2 regions of the Streptomyces sp. NPDC056738 genome follow, and region 2 is predicted to be linked to the other one. Evidence: riboswitches for the same ligand, from Rfam matches in the RefSeq annotation. Region 2 holds a riboswitch; the other holds the start of a gene.

Region 1 (8,375 bases), on a different contig from region 2:
CCGAGATGGCCACGGGAACTCCTTGCTGGTTTCGCCGGACGCCGTTGTCCGGCAGAGGTGGTGCGGGACTGCATGGAACGGGGCACCGCGCTCTGCTTCCAGTGTGCGCGGTGCCCCGGATGTCCGTACGAAAACAACCGTACGGGGTGAAAACGCAGGACAGAAACCCTGCGGAACTACTTCAGGCCGGGGTACAACGGGTGCTTGTCGGCCAGAGCGGACACCCGGGCCTTCAGCGCGTCCACGTCGTACGACGGCTTCAGCGTCTCGGCGATGACGTCCGCGACCTCGGTGAAGTCCTCGGCCGTGAAGCCGCGGGTGGCGAGGGCGGGCGTGCCGATGCGCAGGCCCGAGGTGACCATCGGCGGGCGCGGGTCGTTCGGGATGGCGTTGCGGTTGACCGTGATGCCGACCTCGTGGAGGCGGTCCTCGGCCTGCTGTCCGTCCAGCGCGGAGTTGCGCAGGTCCACCAGGACCAGGTGCACGTCCGTGCCCCCGGACAGGACGTCCACGCCGACGGCCTTCACGTCGTCCTGGACGAGACGCTCCGCCAGGATGCGCGCGCCGTCGAGCGTCCGCTGCTGGCGCTCCTTGAAGTCGTCCGAGGCGGCGACCTTGAAGGAGACGGCCTTGGCCGCGATCACGTGCTCCAGCGGACCGCCCTGGAAGCCCGGGAAGACCGAGGAGTTCAGCTTCTTCGCGAAGTCCTTCTTCGCGAGGATGATGCCGCCGCGGGGGCCGCCGAGCGTCTTGTGCGTGGTGGAGGTGACCACGTCCGCGTACGGGACCGGGTTCGGGTGCAGACCCGCCGCGACCAGACCCGCGAAGTGGGCCATGTCGACCCACAGGAAGGCGCCGGCCTCGTCCGCGATGCGGCGGAACTCGGCGAAGTCGAGCTGACGCGGGTAGGCGGACCAGCCCGCGATGATGACCTTCGGGCGGTGCTCCTTGGCGAGCCGCTCGACCTCGGCCATGTCGACCAGGCCGGCCTCGTCCACGTGGTACGCGACCACGTTGAACTGCTTGCCGGAGAAGTTCAGCCGCATCCCGTGGGTCAGGTGGCCGCCGTGCGCAAGGTCCAGGCCGAGGATGGTGTCGCCGGGCTGGGCCAGCGCGAACAGCGCGGCCTGGTTGGCGGACGCGCCCGAGTGGGGCTGGACGTTGGCGTACTCGGCGCCGAACAGGTCCTTGACCCGGTCGATGGCGATCTGCTCGGCCACGTCGACGTGCTCGCAGCCGCCGTAGTAGCGGCGGCCCGGGTAGCCCTCGGCGTACTTGTTGGTCAGGACCGAGCCCTGGGCCTCCATGACCGCGACCGGAGCGAAGTTCTCCGAGGCGATCATCTCCAGCGTGGACTGCTGGCGGTGCAGCTCGGCGTCGACGGCGGCGGCGACGTCGGGGTCGAGCTCGTGCAGGGGGGTGTTCATGAGAGACATGCGGTGACTCCTCAGCCGGCGGTGAACGCGGTGTACTCGTCGGCGGACATCAGGTCCTCGGGCTCGCCGGCGACGCGGACCTTGAACAGCCAGCCGCCCTCGAAGGGCGCGGAGTTCACCAGGGCCGGGTCGTCCACGACGTCCTGGTTGGCCTCGACGACCTCGCCGTTCACCGGGGAGTACAGGTCGCTGACCGACTTGGTCGACTCCAGCTCGCCGCAGGACTCGCCCGCGGCCACCGTGTCACCGACCTCCGGGAGCTGGGCGTAGACGACGTCGCCGAGCGCGTTGGCCGCGAACTCGGTGATGCCGACCGTCGCGACGCCGTCCTCGGCGACCGACAGCCACTCGTGCTCCTTGCTGTAACGCAGCGTCTGGGGGTTGCTCATGACCTGAATTCTCCTGTACGCGGTGGAGTGCTGATGGAGGGAAGCGTGGGTGACCGGGCCGATGTGCCCAGGGTCACGTCCGGCACCCGGCGGGCGCCCGCCGGTGCCGGCGCCTCGGGGGCGTCCGCCGGGGGCGGCGCCCGGAAGGCGTCCGTGTCATGTCCGGCCCGTGCGGGCCAGTGTCACTTCTGGCGCTTGTAGAACGGCAGCGCCACGACCTCGTACGGTTCGTGGCTGCCCCGGATGTCCACGCCCACACCACCGGTGCCCGGCGCGGCGTGCGCGGCGTCGACGTACGCCATCGCGATCGGCTTGCCCAGCGTGGGGGAGGGGGCGCCGGAGGTGATCTCGCCGATCACCTGGCCGTCGGCCACGACCGCGTACCCGGCGCGCGGCACCCGGCGGCCCTCGGCGACCAGGCCGACGAGGATCCGCGGCGGGTTCTGCTCGGCGCGGGCGGCGGCCTGCTCCAGAGCCGCGCGGCCCACGAAGTCGCCGTCCTTCTCGAACTTCACGACCCGGCCGAGGCCGGCGTCGAAGGGGGTCAGCGAGGTGGTCAGCTCGTGCCCGTACAGCGGCATGCCCGCCTCCAGGCGCAGCGTGTCGCGGCAGGACAGACCGCAGGGGACGAGACCGGCCGGGGTGCCCGCGTCGGTGAGCGCCTGCCACACCTTCTCGGCGTCGGCGGGGGCGACGAACAGCTCGAAGCCGTCCTCGCCGGTGTAGCCGGTGCGGGCGATCAGGGCCGGGACGCCGGCCACGGTGCCCGGCAGTCCCGCGTAGTACTTCAGGCCGTCGAGGTCGGCGTCGGTGACCGCCTTGAGGATGCCGGGGGACTCGGGGCCCTGCACGGCGATCAGCGCGTACGCGTCACGGTCGTCGCGCACCACGGCGTCGAAACCGGCGGCGCGCTCGGTGAGGGCGTCCAGCACCACCTGGGCGTTGGAGGCGTTGGCCACGACCATGTACTCGTGCTCGGCCAGGCGGTAGACGATCAGGTCGTCCAGGATGCCGCCGTCCTCCTGGCAGATCATGGTGTAGCGGGCGCGGCCGACGCCGACGGTGGCGATGTTGCCGACCAGCGCGTGGTTCAGGAGGGCCGCCGCCTGCGGTCCGGTGACGGTGATCTCGCCCATGTGGGAGAGGTCGAAGAGTCCGGCCTTCGTGCGGACGGCGAGGTGCTCGTCGCGCTCCGAGCCGTAGCGCAGGGGCATGTCCCAGCCCGCGAAGTCGGTCATGGTCGCGCCGAGCGAACGATGCAGGGCATCGAGCGCGGTGTGACGGGGTGCGTTGCTGCTCATCGGTCTGGCTCCCAGGGCATGACGGCGAGGTCGTTCCTCCCCATCTGTCATCGGAACCTGAGAGGTTCATCAAGACCCCACGAAACGGTGGTCCTGACTTGCACCTTGGGTGGAGCCGACGGAGCGGCCCGCTTTTCAGATGTGCCTCGCCCGCGCGGTAACGGTGCCTGAGAGATTCAAGGGAGGGACTTGCTCCTTCGGCGCCCGGGCACACGTACCCAGGACTCTCCCGCGCGGATTCAAGCGGCCGGTATGCAGTTGGCGCGGCCATCATCGCACGCGCTGTCGGATCACGGCAGCCCGCCATCTGTGACCGTGCTGTGGCAGTCCGCGCATGAAATGGGGAAGCACCGGGCATTACCTTCTCTTTACACTTGACGGGGATGGGACTCCACACCGAAGGGGAGGACGGTCACGGTGAACAGGACCAGGGCGTACGCGACGACCTCGGGTCTCGCACTGCCCGAGCAGCCCGGCGCACCGGCCCGCGAGGCGCGGGGCGGGCGTCCCGCGGCCGTCGTGCGGGACCTCCGTGACCGGGTCGGGCACAGTCCGCACGGTCTGCGCTTCGGGACGCACGACGTGGTGGTGGTCAGCGGGCTGCCGGGCAGCGGCAAGTCGACGCTGATGCGGCGGGCCGTGCGGGGCGCGCGCGTCGACTCCCAGGACACCCGCGACCGCTGGGACGGCCGGATGTCCGGGCTGCTGCCGTACGCGCTCTACCGCCCCCTCGTCCGCCTCGCGCACTACGCGGGCCTGCGCCGCGCCCTGCGCGGGGGCGGCGGGGTCGTCGTGCACGACTGCGGTACACAGGCCTGGGTGCGCCGCTGGCTCGCCCGCGAGGCCCGGCGCCGCGGCGGGGCGCTGCACCTGCTGCTGCTCGACGTCACGCCCGCCGCCGCGCTGGCCGGCCAGCGCGAGCGCGGCCGGGGCGTCTCGCGCTACGCCTTCGCCCGGCACCGCGGCGGGGTCGCCCGGCTGCTGCGCTCCGCCGAGCGGGGAGACCTGCCCGAGGGGTGCGGCTCGGCGGTGCTGATCGACCGCGACGCGGCGGACGTGCTGCACAGGATCGACTTCGGCCACTGACCGGCCGCGGCGGCCCACTAACCTTTCCAGCCGGAACAACGGTTCGAAGCGGACGGTAGACAGATGGACTTTCCGGCACAGGCGCACCCCCATCCGCACGGCGGCTGGCCCGGCAACGAGCTGGAGGAGGTGTTGTCCTCCGCCCTCGGCGTGCCCGGCCCCTCGGCGGCCGCCCGCATCGTCGAGGTGCTCGGCCGCAGCTTCGTGTGGGTGCCGCTGCCCAACGGCGGCGGCCCGCAGAGCGGTCCGCTCGATCTGCCCACGATGGACATCGGCGGCCAGGTCTACGTCCCCGTCTTCAGCTCCGAGGAGCAGTTCCGCCAGGTCGTCGGCGGTCACATGTCGTTCACGATCGCGCCCGCCGTGGAGTTCGCCCGCGGACTGCCCCCGCAGGCCGGCATCGTGGTGAACCCGGACGGCGTGGTCGGCGTGCCGCTGCCGCCGCCGGCCGTGGCCGAGCTGTGCCGGGCCGGGCGGACCGAGCTGGACGGGTCGGCGAGCGGGGGCCGTGTGCGGCTCTTCGAGCCCGACTGGCAGGACGATCCGATGGACTTCCTCGCCGCGGCCTCGGCGGAGTTCGCCGCGACCGGTGTCGTCCTGAGCGCGCGGCGCTGTCTGGCCAGCATCGAGGGCGACGAGCCGGTGATGTTCATCGGCGTCGAACTCGCGGCGTGGGAGGGCGACGCGCGCGCCCTGCCCCTGGACGCCCTGGGCCGCGCCCTCGGCCGGGTTCCGGTGAACATCGCGGTGAACCTGGTTCTCCTCGACGTGGCGCAGGACCCGGTCGGTGACTGGATGCGGGCGCAGGTGCGGCCCTTCTACCAGCACGGTCACTGAACGGAGCGGCCCGCGGGGGTGCCCCGAGGGGCCGCACACCCGCCGCGTGGGGCCCCGGGCCGCCCCGCGTGGCGGTTCCCGGCTCTCGACTGCTTCCCCCGGCGGAGCGCGATCGCCGCATAAGCTGGTTTCATGGCCTGGTCGAGGTGTTGACGCATGCCGGTGACCGGTACCTCGGGCGTAAGGGATGAGTTCGTCGTGAATTGTTCGCGAAGGGGCGGTTGAGGGTGAGCGCGTCGGGCACGGCCGCGGCCGGGCAGGTCGAGCACATGCTGCGCCAGGTGACTCCCGGGCGTTACGACGCCTACGAGGCGCTCCTTCGCGCGCTCGCGACCCCGTCGTCCGGCCAGGTGTGGATGCTGCTGTGGCACGGCCAGGCCGGCTCCCCGGACGCCCAGTACGGGAACATGCAGGTGGACGGCTTCGGTTACGCGCCCTGCGTCACCTCCGCGCAGGAGCTCTCGGCCAGTGGCTGGAACCGCAGTTACGAGGTCGTGGACGGGCTGGACGTCGCCCGCACCCTGTACCCGGACCACTTCGGCCTGTGGCTCAACCCGCACGCCCCGAACGGCGGCCTCGGCATCCCGTGGCTGGATCTGCGCCGGATCGCCACGGGCCTGGAGCGCCAGCCCGCGGGCCCGCTGCGGCTGTCCGAACCGGCCATCGAGATCCCGCAGTTCTACGCCCTGCTCACGCAGAACGCCCATCTGACCCCGGCCGTACGGTCGTTGCGCCGGGCCTGGGTCCAACCCACGGTCGGGGCGCCGTATCTGGCCATCGGCCTGGACGTGTACGACACCTCGCCGCCCGCCGTCGACTCGGTGCGGGCGATGATGCAGCAGTCCATCGGCGCGGTTCCGGACGGCCTGCCCGTGTCCACCGTCGCGATGTCGGACGAGTTCGACCCGGTGGCGATGTGGCTGCGTGCGAACGCACGCCCGTTCTACGACCGTGAGGCGCACGGCGCTCCGGCGCAGGCGCCGACCGCGGGTGGTTACGGCTATCCGCCTGCCCGCGGCGGCTACTGAGGGCGTCCCGAATCCCGGACCTGTCGGATGCCAGTGCGAGAACGACTGGCATCATGATTCTGCACACGGCCTTCACGAGGCGTGCGTTCCATACTGCTGACCTGCGGGGAAGCCGACTGATGTGCCGATTGTCCCGTTTTGGCGGGACTTCTGATCCAAAAGACCCTTTCACGGCTTTTCGGCTCAATTGGCAGTCGTCCGGCTCCCGTTACCCACTGTTCGGATAACGGAATCCCCCAACAAGCATCACGGTTGCGCATACTTTCTCCATGAAGCCTGGCAACTGATCGTGGCGGCACTGAAGACTCGCCCATCAGACACGGGGTCGTTCGATCCTGTGAGCGAGTGCAAGCCGAATCATCAGCCGGGTCACCGGACCGCACCATCTGCGGTCAACTTCCCGGCGAGCAAGTGAACCAAGCCGCAGACAGCGGCAGTCGTAGGCCGGTCACCACCGGCGAGAGGGGTCGGGTCACTGTGACCGCACCGATCGAGACCACCGCGGCGGCAACGGAAGCGCAGCCTGAGGCTGTGCTTGCCGGAGCCGACAAGGGGCGGATCGAGGGCCGTTCCCTGGGGCAGATCGCCTGGACGCGCTTCAAGCGTGACAAGGTGGCGGTCGCCGGCGGTGTCATCGTCGTACTGCTCATCCTGATGGCCATCCTCGCCCGCCCCATCCAGTCGATGCTGGGGCTGGACCCGAACGCCTTCCACCAGGACCTGATCGACGCCAACACCTCGCTGCCCAAGGGCGGGATGGGCGGCATGAGCGCCGACCACCCGCTCGGTGTGGACCCGAAGTTCGGCCGCGACCTCGCCACCCGCCTCCTCGAGGGCTCCTGGGTGTCCCTGGTCGTCGCCTTCGGCGCCACCATCCTGTCGAACGTGATCGGCGCGATCCTCGGTGTCGTCGCGGGCTTCTACGGCGGGCGGGTCGACTCGATCATCAGCCGCCTGATGGACACCTTCCTCGCCTTCCCCCTCCTGCTCTTCGCGATCGCCATCTCGGCCACCCTCCAGGGCGGCGCGTTCGGCCTCGAAGGGCTTCCGCTCCACCTGAGCGTGCTGATCTTCGTGATCGGCTTCTTCAACTGGCCCTACCTGGGCCGGATCGTGCGTGGCCAGACGCTGGCCCTGCGCGAGCGGGAATTCGTGGACGCCTCCCGGGGCATGGGCGCCAAGGGCCCGTACATCCTGTTCCGGGAGCTGCTGCCCAACCTGGTCGGCCCGATCATCGTCTACTCGACGCTGCTCATCCCGACCAACATCCTCTTCGAGGCTTCCCTCAGCTTCCTCGGTGTCGGCATCCAGCCCCCGCAGGCATCCTGGGGCGGCATGCTCCGTGAAGCGGTCACCTACTACGAGGTCGACCCGCAGTTCATGATCGTGCCCGGCCTCGCCATCTTCGTGACCGTCCTCGCCTTCAACCTTCTGGGCGACGGTCTCCGCGACGCTCTCGACCCGCGCAGCCGCTGATGCCTGACGGACACCGAGAGATCACCAAGTTTCCGACAATGGAGGGGAACCCGCCCATCATGCGTAGGTCAACGCTGGCCGCCATTGCGGCCATCGGCTCCGCGAGTCTGCTCGTTGCAGGCTGCAGCAAGGCCGATGACAACAAGAACACCGACAACACGAAGTCAGCTGGGGCCAACGCAGCGACCAAGGACGTCGTCAACGCCTCCACCAAGAAGGGGGGCACGGTCACGTACGAGTACTCGGACGTGCCGGACTCCTTCGACCCGGGCAACACGTACTACGCGTACATGTACAACCTGAGCCGCCTGTACGCGCGCCCGCTGATGACGTTCCAGCCCGGCGCCGGCGAGAAGGGCAACACCCTTGTCCCCGACCTCGCGGCCTCCAAGGGTGTCCCGAGCGACGGCGGCAAGACCTGGACGTACAAGCTGCGTTCGGGCCTGAAGTACCAGGACGGCACCGCGATCACGTCCAAGGACGTCAAGTACGCGGTCGAGCGCTCCAACTTCGCGCGTGACGTGCTCTCCCTCGGCCCGAACTACTTCCAGCAGTTCCTCGTGGGCGGCGACAAGTACAAGGGTCCCTACAAGGACAAGAGCGCCAAGGGCCTCTCCTCCATCGAGACCCCGGACGACACCACCGTCGTCTTCCACCTGAAGACGGCCTTCCAGGAGTTCGACTACCTGGTCGCCTCGCCGCAGACGGCTCCGGTCCCGCAGGCCAAGGACAACGGCGTCGACTACGTCAAGAACATCGTGTCCTCGGGCTCGTACAAGTTCCAGAGCTACGCCGACGGCAAGCAGGCCGTCCTCGTGCGCA
Region 2 (8,375 bases):
AACCGCAACGCGGAGAACAGCCGGTTCTGTTCCAACTGCGGTGCGCCGCTTCGGGGCGGACCCGAGCGTCCGTCGGAGACGACGTCCACGATCTCCATCTCCGGTATCGAGGCCTACGACGCCGAGGTGACGGGCCAGACGCCGTCGCCGATGCTCTCCCCGGAGGCGCAGGCGGCCGTGGACGCGCTGCCGGTCGGTTCGGCGCTCCTGGTGGTGCGCCGTGGCCCCAACTCGGGCAGCCGCTTCCTGCTGGACGGTGAGCTGACCACGGCGGGGCGTCATCCGCAGAGCGACATCTTCCTCGACGACGTGACGGTGTCGCGCCGGCATGTGGAGTTCCGTCGTGTCGCGGACGGTTCGTTCACGGTCGCCGACGTCGGCAGCCTGAACGGCACGTACGTCAACCGGGAGCGGATCGACCAGGTGCCTCTGTCGAACGGTGACGAGGTGCAGATCGGCAAGTACCGGCTGGTGTTCTACGCGAGCCAGCGGGGCATCTGACCCTCCCCCAACTCCGTCCGGGGGGCCACCGAGGGAATGTCCATGCTTCAAACACCGAGCGGCGGTGCCGGCAGCGGTACCGCCGCCGCGGACAGTGGGCTGATGAGCATCGGAGCGGTGCTGAGTCTGCTGCGCGACGAGTTCCCCGAAGTCACCATCTCCAAGATCAGATTCCTGGAGTCGGAGGGGCTCGTCGAGCCGCAGCGGACCCCGTCGGGGTATCGCAAGTTCAGCCCGGACGACGTCGAGCGCCTCGGCCACGTGCTGCGCATGCAGCGTGACCACTACCTTCCGCTGAAGGTGATCCGCGAGCATCTGGACGCGATGGCTCGCGGTGAGCAGGTGCGTTTGCCCTCCGTGGGCCGCCAGCGAGAGGCGGGGGAGCAGGAACCCCACGGGGAGCTCTACGGCGAGCCCGAGGGCCCCACGGTGGCCCGGGTGGGCCGTGAGGAGCTGCTGGCCGCCGCCGAGATCGGTGAGCAGCAGCTCCAGGAGTGGGAGTCGTACGGACTGATCGGCCCGCTGCCCGACGGTGTCTACGACGCGGAGGCGGTGACCGTCGCCGCGCTCGTCGTCGAGCTGGGACGCTTCGGGATCGAGCCGCGCCATCTGAGGGCGATGAAGGCCGCGGCCGAGCGTGACGCGGGACTGGTGGACCAGGTGGTCGCCCCGCTGCGGCGTCACCGCAATCCGCAGACCCGGGCGCACGCGGAAGCCCGTACGAAGGAACTCGCGGGGCTCACGGTGAAGCTGCACGCGGCGCTCGTGCAGACCGCGCTGGGCGTGCGTCTGCGCTGATCCGCGCCCCCGGCGCAGGCTGTGGATCGTCCACCCGTTCTGTGCCCGACTACCCAAACGTCCCGGGCACGGCCTAGGGTTGCTGTGTGAACGAGCTCGATGTCGTAGGTGTCCGGGTCGAAATGCCCTCCAACCAACCGATCGTGCTTCTGCGTGAAGTGGGAGGCGACCGCTACCTCCCCATCTGGATCGGACCGGGGGAGGCGACGGCGATCGCCTTCGCTCAGCAGGGCATGGCCCCCGCCCGACCGCTGACCCACGACCTGTTCAAGGACGTGCTGGAGGCCGTCGGCCAGGAACTCACCGAAGTACGCATCACCGACCTGCGTGAGGGCGTCTTCTACGCCGAGCTCGTCTTCGCCAGCGGGGTCGAGGTGAGTGCCAGACCGTCCGACGCCATAGCGCTGGCGCTGCGCACCGGAACGCCCATCTACGGCAGCGACGGGGTGCTCGACGACGCGGGGATCGCGATCCCGGACGAGCAGGAGGACGAGGTGGAGAAGTTCCGCGAGTTCCTCGACCAGATCTCGCCCGAGGACTTCGGTACCAACAGCCAGTGAGCCGGCCGGGCGGCTCTCGCGGGCGGCAATTGCCCGGGGCGAGTGTGGTGTGCCGCGGCCCGCGCCGAGAGCATTCGGCTAGCCTTTCCCCGCGGTAGGGCACGGGAAACCACTCTTAGGGTGATTATCACTCGGCGTGCCGAGTGTGGCGATCGTTGACGCGCCCCTGGTGACTGCCTACCGTCGAGAAGGCAGGTCAAGGACGGAGGTCGGCGTGAGAAGCAGCGGCGACGGTACGGCTGGGGGTGCTCCCGGACACGGTCCGGGAGAGAGCGGCCCGTACCCTCCCCCAAGCTCTCGGCTCGGCTCGAGCAGGGGGCGCCCCCATCACGGCAGCGCGGCCGAACAGGTTCCGGTCCGGCCGGCAGCAGTGCCCGACGAGGGAGGGACGGTTCCCGAGGAGGTCGGTTACCGAGGACCCACGGCGTGCGCCGCCGCGGGCATCACCTACCGACAGCTCGACTACTGGGCGCGGACCGGACTGGTCGAGCCCAGCGTGCGTCCCGCCTACGGGTCGGGGACGCAGCGCCTCTACAGCTTCCGGGACGTGGTGGTCCTCAAGATCGTCAAGCGGTTCCTCGACACCGGGGTGTCGCTCCAGAACATCCGCACCACGGTCCAGCACCTCAGGGAGCGCGGTTTCCAGGACCTGGAGCGCATGACGCTCATGAGCGACGGCGCGACGGTCTACGAGTGCACCTCCCCGGACGAGGTCCACGCGCTGCTTCAGGGCGGCCAGGGCGTCTTCGGCATCGCCGTGGGCGTGGTGTGGCGGGACGTCGAGGGGGCTCTGTCCCAGTTGCACGGAGAGCGTGTGGACACCGGCGAGACACTCCTCTCGCACCATCCCGCGGACGAACTGGCGCGCAGGCGCAACCGTGCGGTGTGAGCCGCGTGCGATGACGCGATGCCCCGGTGAGCCGGGGCATTGTCAGTGGCGTAGGGCAGCATCGGAGATGTGAGAACCGCGCCCACGATCCTGCATCTCGACATGGATGCCTTCTTCGCCTCGGCGGAGCAGGCGTCCAAGCCGAGCCTGCGCGGGAAGGCCGTCGTCGTGGGCGGGCTCGGACCCCGCGGAGTCGTCGCCACCGCGTCGTACGAGGCACGCGTCTTCGGGGTGAACTCCGCGATGCCCATGGCCCAGGCCCGCAGGCGCGCACCGAACGCCGCCTACCTCGTGCCGCGCTTCGGGTTGTACCGAGAGATCAGCGAGCAGGTGATGGCGCTGCTGCGGGCCCTGTCGCCTCTGGTTGAGCCGCTGAGCCTGGACGAGGCGTTCGTGGACCTGGAGGCGGGCGGGGCGGCGTGGGACGAGGCGTCGGCGCGGCTGGCGGGCGTCAAACTGCGCGCGGACATCCGGGCCGTCACGGGGCTCACGGGATCGGTGGGTCTGGCGGCCTCCAAGATGCTGGCGAAGATCGCCTCGGAGCAGGCCAAGCCCGACGGTCTCGTCCTGATCGAGCCGGGCACCGAGCGGGCGCTGCTGGGCCCGATGCCGGTGCGGACGCTGCCGGGCGTGGGGCCCGCCACGGGCGACCACCTGCGCCGGGCCGGCATCAACAGCGTCGAGGAGCTCGCCGAGGCGGGCGAGGACGAGCTCGTACGCCTTCTGGGAAAGGCTCACGGGCACGCGCTGTTCGCGATGGCGCTGGCCCACGACGAGCGGCCCGTGGTGGCCGAGCGGGAGACCAAGTCGGTGTCGGTCGAGGACACGTACGACGTGGACATCCACGACCGGGTCCGGGTGGAGCTCGAGGTGCAGCGGCTCGCGGACCGGTGCGTGCGGCGGCTGCGCGGGGCCGGGCTGTCGGGGCGGACCATCGTGCTGAAGGTCCGCCGGTACGACTTCTCGACGCTGACGCGGTCCGAGACGCTGCGGGGGCCCACGGACGACCCCGGGGTCGTCCGGGAGGCCGCCGCCCGGCTGCTGGAGGGCGTGGACACGACGGGTGGCGTCCGGCTGCTGGGGGTCGGTGTCTCCGGGCTCGCCGACTACACGCAGGAGGACCTGTTCGCGCAGGCGCAGGCCGCGGCCGTGGGGGAGCCGGTGGCCGAGGACCATGCCGCGGACGAACCGGCCCAGGCGGCCGCCGTGGCCGAGCCGGCGCCGCCGGCCGAGCGGAGATGGCCCTCCGGGCACGACGTGCGGCATGCCGAGTACGGGCACGGCTGGGTGCAGGGGAGCGGGCTCGGGCGGGTCACCGTGCGGTTCGAGACGCCGTACTCCGGGCCAGGCCGGGTGCGGACCTTCCGGACGGACGATCCGCTGCTCGAACCGGCCGACCCGCTGCCGCTGGTGGAGCGAAGACCCGAGGCGGCCGACGGGGCGCCGTCCGGCCCCGGGGCATCGGGGCCGCAGGGGGCGGAGCAGGGTCCGGAGGCCCAGGGCCCCGCGCCGGCGGCCCAGGCAGGGGCGCGCCACCACGGGACGTCCGTCCAGGAAGCCGGACCCCGGAGCGCCGAGCCGTCCGTCCGGGAAGCCGGAGCTTGGAGCGCCGACCTGCCCGTCCCGGAACCCGGGACTCGGAGCGTCGACCTGTCCCTCCGGGAACCCGGAACCCGGATCGCCGACCTGTCCGTCTGAGAAGCCGGAGCTCGAAGCGTCGACCCGGCCGTCCCGGACCCCGGAGCTCCGACCTGCCCGTCCCGGAAGGCGGAACGCCGAGGCCCCCGTCGTCGGACCCTGAGGTCGGGGCGCGGAGGTCTGGGACGGCCGCCGGCCCGGAAGCTGGGGTGCGGAGCCTCAGGGCCGGGCTGTAGGTGCGGGCGGGATCCCGGGATCAGGGGTCTTCCGAGCCCGCCAGGTGGCCGAAGTCGCGGTCCGGCGGGGGCGGGGACGCCACGTCGAGGCCGTAGTGGTGGTAGAGCTGGAGCTCCTGCTCGGGGGAGAGGTGGCGCCCGACGCCGAAGTCGGGGGCGTCCTTGATCAGGGCCCGGTCGAAGGGGATGCGCAAGGTCCCCTCGACGATCTCGCTGGGCTCCAGGGGCACGAAGGCGTCCCTGCTGAACAGCCCCGTACGTATGGCCGCCCACTCCGGGACGCCGGTCGCGTCGTCGAGGTAGACCTCGTCGATCGTGCCGATCTTGGTGCCGTTGCTGTCGAACGCCTTGCGGCCGATCAGGTTGCGCGGATCGATGTCGGTCTGCACGGTCCCTCCAGTGGTCGCAAACTCATCCGTAAGTACTACAAAAGGGCACTTTTGTGAAGGCGGCCACTCGAAGGCTGTCGTCTTGTCCTCGCTGGTAGGCTGGCAAGCGGCTGCTGATCCCGTGCGGGAGAGTCCTCCGGAATTTCGTCGGAGGCGCCGAAGGAGCAACTCCTCCCCGGAATCTCTCAGGCTCACGTACCGCACGGACGAGGTCACTCTGGAAAGCAGGGCGGGTGTCGATGGCCTCCGCTCTCACCGACGGTGAAAGCCGGGTCGTCCGCGGGACCATCCGGTGAAACTCTCAGGTTGAGATGACAGAGGGGGAGGCCGTCGGGGTACCCGTGCCGGGGTGCCCCTCGAAGGTCGCGTCAGACCAGGAGGCCTCCGCCATGACCGCCCCTCGCATTCCGCTCTCCGAGCTCGAACAGGGAATCCCCTTCGAGCAGCGCCACATCGGACCCGACTCCGAAGCACGGGCCAAGATGCTCGCGCAGGTCGGTTACGGCTCGCTCGACGAGCTGACGGCCGCCGCGGTGCCGGACGTGATCAAGAACGTCGAGGCCCTGAACCTGCCGGCCGCGCGCACCGAGGCCGAGGTACTGGCCGAGCTCCGCTCCCTCGCGGACCGCAACCAGGTGCTCGGTTCCATGATCGGCCTGGGTTACTACGGCACGTTCACGCCGCCGGTGATCCTGCGCAACGTCATGGAGAACCCGGCCTGGTACACCGCGTACACGCCGTACCAGCCGGAGATCTCGCAGGGCCGACTCGAGGCGCTGCTGAACTTCCAGACCGTCGTCGCCGAGCTGTCCGGGCTGCCGACCTCCGGCGCCTCCCTCCTCGACGAGGGCACCGCCGCCGCCGAGGCCATGGCGCTGTCCCGCCGCATGGGCAAGAACAAGAAGGGTCTCTTCCTGGTCGACGCGGACGCGCTGCCGCAGACCATCGCCGTCATAGAGACCCGCGCTGAGCCGACCGGCGTCGAGATCGTCGTCGCCGACCTCGCCGACGGCATCCCGGCCGACCTCGCCGGGCGCGAGATCAACGGCGTGCTGATCCAGTACCCCGGCGCCTCCGGTGCCGTACGCGACATCAAGCCGATCATCGAGCAGGCGCACGAGCTGGGCGCCGTCGTCACGGTCGCCGCCGATCTGCTCGCCCTGACCCTGCTGACCTCGCCCGGCGAGCTCGGCGCGGACATCGCGGTCGGTACGACGCAGCGCTTCGGCGTGCCGATGGGCTTCGGCGGTCCGCACGCCGGATACATGGCGGTCCGCGAGAAGTTCGCGCGCAGCCTTCCCGGTCGGCTGGTCGGCGTGTCCGTGGACGCGGACGGGCACAAGGCGTACCGCCTCGCCCTGCAGACGCGCGAGCAGCACATCCGCCGCGAGAAGGCGACCAGCAACATCTGCACCGCCCAGGTGCTGCTCGCCGTGATGGCCGGCATGTACGCCGTCTACCACGGCCCCGAGGGCCTGAGGACCATCGCGCGGCGTACCCACCGCTACGCCACGGTGCTGGCCGCCGGGCTCACCGCCGGCGGTGTCGACGTCGTCCACGGCGCCTACTTCGACACGCTCACCGTGCGGGTCCCGGGCCGCGCCGCGGCGATCGTCGCCGCCGCCCGCGACAACGGCGTCAACCTCCACCTCGTCGACGCCGACCTGGTGTCGATCTCGTGCGACGAGACGACCACGCGCGAGCAGCTCACCGCCGTGTGGAGCGCGTTCGGTGTCCAGGGCGACGTCGAGGCGCTGGACGCGAGCACCGAGGACACCCTGCCGGACGCGCTGCTGCGCACCGACGCGTACCTCACGCACCCGGTGTTCCACGACCACCGCTCCGAGACGGCGATGCTGCGCTACCTGCGCAAGCTCTCCGACCGCGACTACGCGCTCGACCGCGGCATGATCCCGCTGGGCTCCTGCACCATGAAGCTCAACGCGACCACCGAGATGGAGTCGGTGACCTGGCCCGAGTTCGGGCAGCTCCACCCCTTCGTCCCCGCCGAGCAGGCACAGGGCTACCTGACGCTGATCCACGAGCTGGAGGACCAGCTCGCCGAGGTCACCGGCTACGACAAGGTCTCGCTCCAGCCCAACGCCGGTTCGCAGGGCGAGCTGGCCGGTCTGCTGGCCGTCCGCGGCTACCACCGTGCCAACGGCGACGACCAGCGCACGGTGTGCCTCATCCCGTCCTCCGCGCACGGCACCAACGCCGCCAGCGCCGTGATGGCCGGCATGAAGGTCGTCGTCGTGAAGACCGCGGACGACGGTGAGATCGACGTCCAGGACCTGCGCGCCAAGATCGAGCAGTACCGCGACGAACTGTCGGTGCTGATGATCACGTACCCCTCGACGCACGGTGTGTTCGAGGAGCACGTCGCCGACATCTGCGCCCAGGTGCACGAGGCCGGCGGCCAGGTCTACGTCGACGGCGCCAACCTGAACGCCCTGGTGGGTCTCGCCAAGCCGGGTCACTTCGGCGGCGACGTCTCGCACCTGAACCTGCACAAGACCTTCTGCATCCCGCACGGCGGCGGTGGCCCCGGCGTCGGTCCGGTCGGTGTGCGCGCCCACCTGGCGCCGTACCTCCCGAACCACCCGCTCCAGCCCGAGGCCGGTCCCGAGACGGGCGTCGGCCCGATCTCGGCCGCTCCCTGGGGCTCCGCGGGCATCCTGCCCATCTCCTGGTCGTACGTCCGTCTGATGGGCGGCGAGGGCCTCAAGCGCGCCACGCAGGTGGCCGTCCTGTCCGCCAACTACATCGCCAAGCGCCTGGAGCCGCACTACCCGGTGCTGTACACGGGCCCCGGCGGTCTGGTCGCGCACGAGTGCATCATCGACCTGCGCCCGCTGACCAAGGCGACCGGCGTCAGCGTCGACGACATCGCCAAGCGCCTGATCGACTACGGCTTCCACGCGCCGACGATGTCGTTCCCGGTGGCCGGCACGCTGATGATCGAGCCGACCGAGTCCGAGGACCTGGGCGAGGTCGACCGGTTCTGCGACGCGATGATCGCGATCCGCGCGGAGATCGAGAAGGTCGGCGGCGGCGAGTGGTCCGTGGACGACAACCCGCTGCGCGGGGCGCCGCACACGGCCGCCGCGCTCGGTGGCGACTGGGAGCACGCGTACAGCCGCGAGGAGGCCGTCTTCCCGGCCGGTGTCTCGGCCGCCGACAAGTACTGGCCGCCGGTGCGCCGCATCGACCAGGCCTACGGCGACCGGAACCTCGTCTGCTCCTGCCCGCCGCTGGACGCCTACGAGGACTGATCAGCGCTCGGCACGCGGACGCCTACGAGGAGTGATCGTCCTCGGACATGCGTCGGGGCCGGTTCGGAGAGTACGTCTCCGGGCCGGCC

The links. Region 2 has a riboswitch for glycine ahead of gcvP (aminomethyl-transferring glycine dehydrogenase). Riboswitches for the same ligand answer to the same signal wherever they lie in the genome.
Region 1: linked by a shared signal. The riboswitch ahead of gcvT (glycine cleavage system aminomethyltransferase GcvT) and the one ahead of gcvP (aminomethyl-transferring glycine dehydrogenase) in region 2 are both predicted to bind glycine.

The regions. Positions count from the first base shown of each region.
Region 1 is NZ_JBHTZF010000011.1:310,040-318,414, reverse strand. It holds gene ACFRIC_RS28225 (L-serine ammonia-lyase) at 1-13, opposite strand, end outside; gene glyA (serine hydroxymethyltransferase) at 177-1,436, opposite strand; gene gcvH (glycine cleavage system protein GcvH) at 1,448-1,825, opposite strand; gene gcvT (glycine cleavage system aminomethyltransferase GcvT) at 2,008-3,126, opposite strand; glycine riboswitch at 3,272-3,368, opposite strand; gene ACFRIC_RS28205 (AAA family ATPase) at 3,544-4,212, shown strand; gene ACFRIC_RS28200 (enhanced serine sensitivity protein SseB) at 4,276-5,049, shown strand; gene ACFRIC_RS28195 (enhanced serine sensitivity protein SseB C-terminal domain-containing protein) at 5,277-6,077, shown strand; gene ACFRIC_RS28190 (ABC transporter permease) at 6,555-7,553, shown strand; gene ACFRIC_RS28185 (ABC transporter substrate-binding protein) at 7,592-8,375, shown strand, end outside.
Region 2 is NZ_JBHTZF010000028.1:68,700-77,074, reverse strand. It holds gene ACFRIC_RS40985 (FHA domain-containing protein) at 1-501, shown strand, start outside; gene ACFRIC_RS40980 (MerR family transcriptional regulator) at 544-1,299, shown strand; gene ACFRIC_RS40975 (bifunctional nuclease family protein) at 1,386-1,859, shown strand; gene ACFRIC_RS40970 (MerR family transcriptional regulator) at 2,074-2,748, shown strand; gene ACFRIC_RS40965 (DNA polymerase IV) at 2,818-4,446, shown strand; gene ACFRIC_RS40960 (PRC-barrel domain-containing protein) at 4,643-5,011, opposite strand; glycine riboswitch at 5,126-5,222, shown strand; gene gcvP (aminomethyl-transferring glycine dehydrogenase) at 5,401-8,286, shown strand.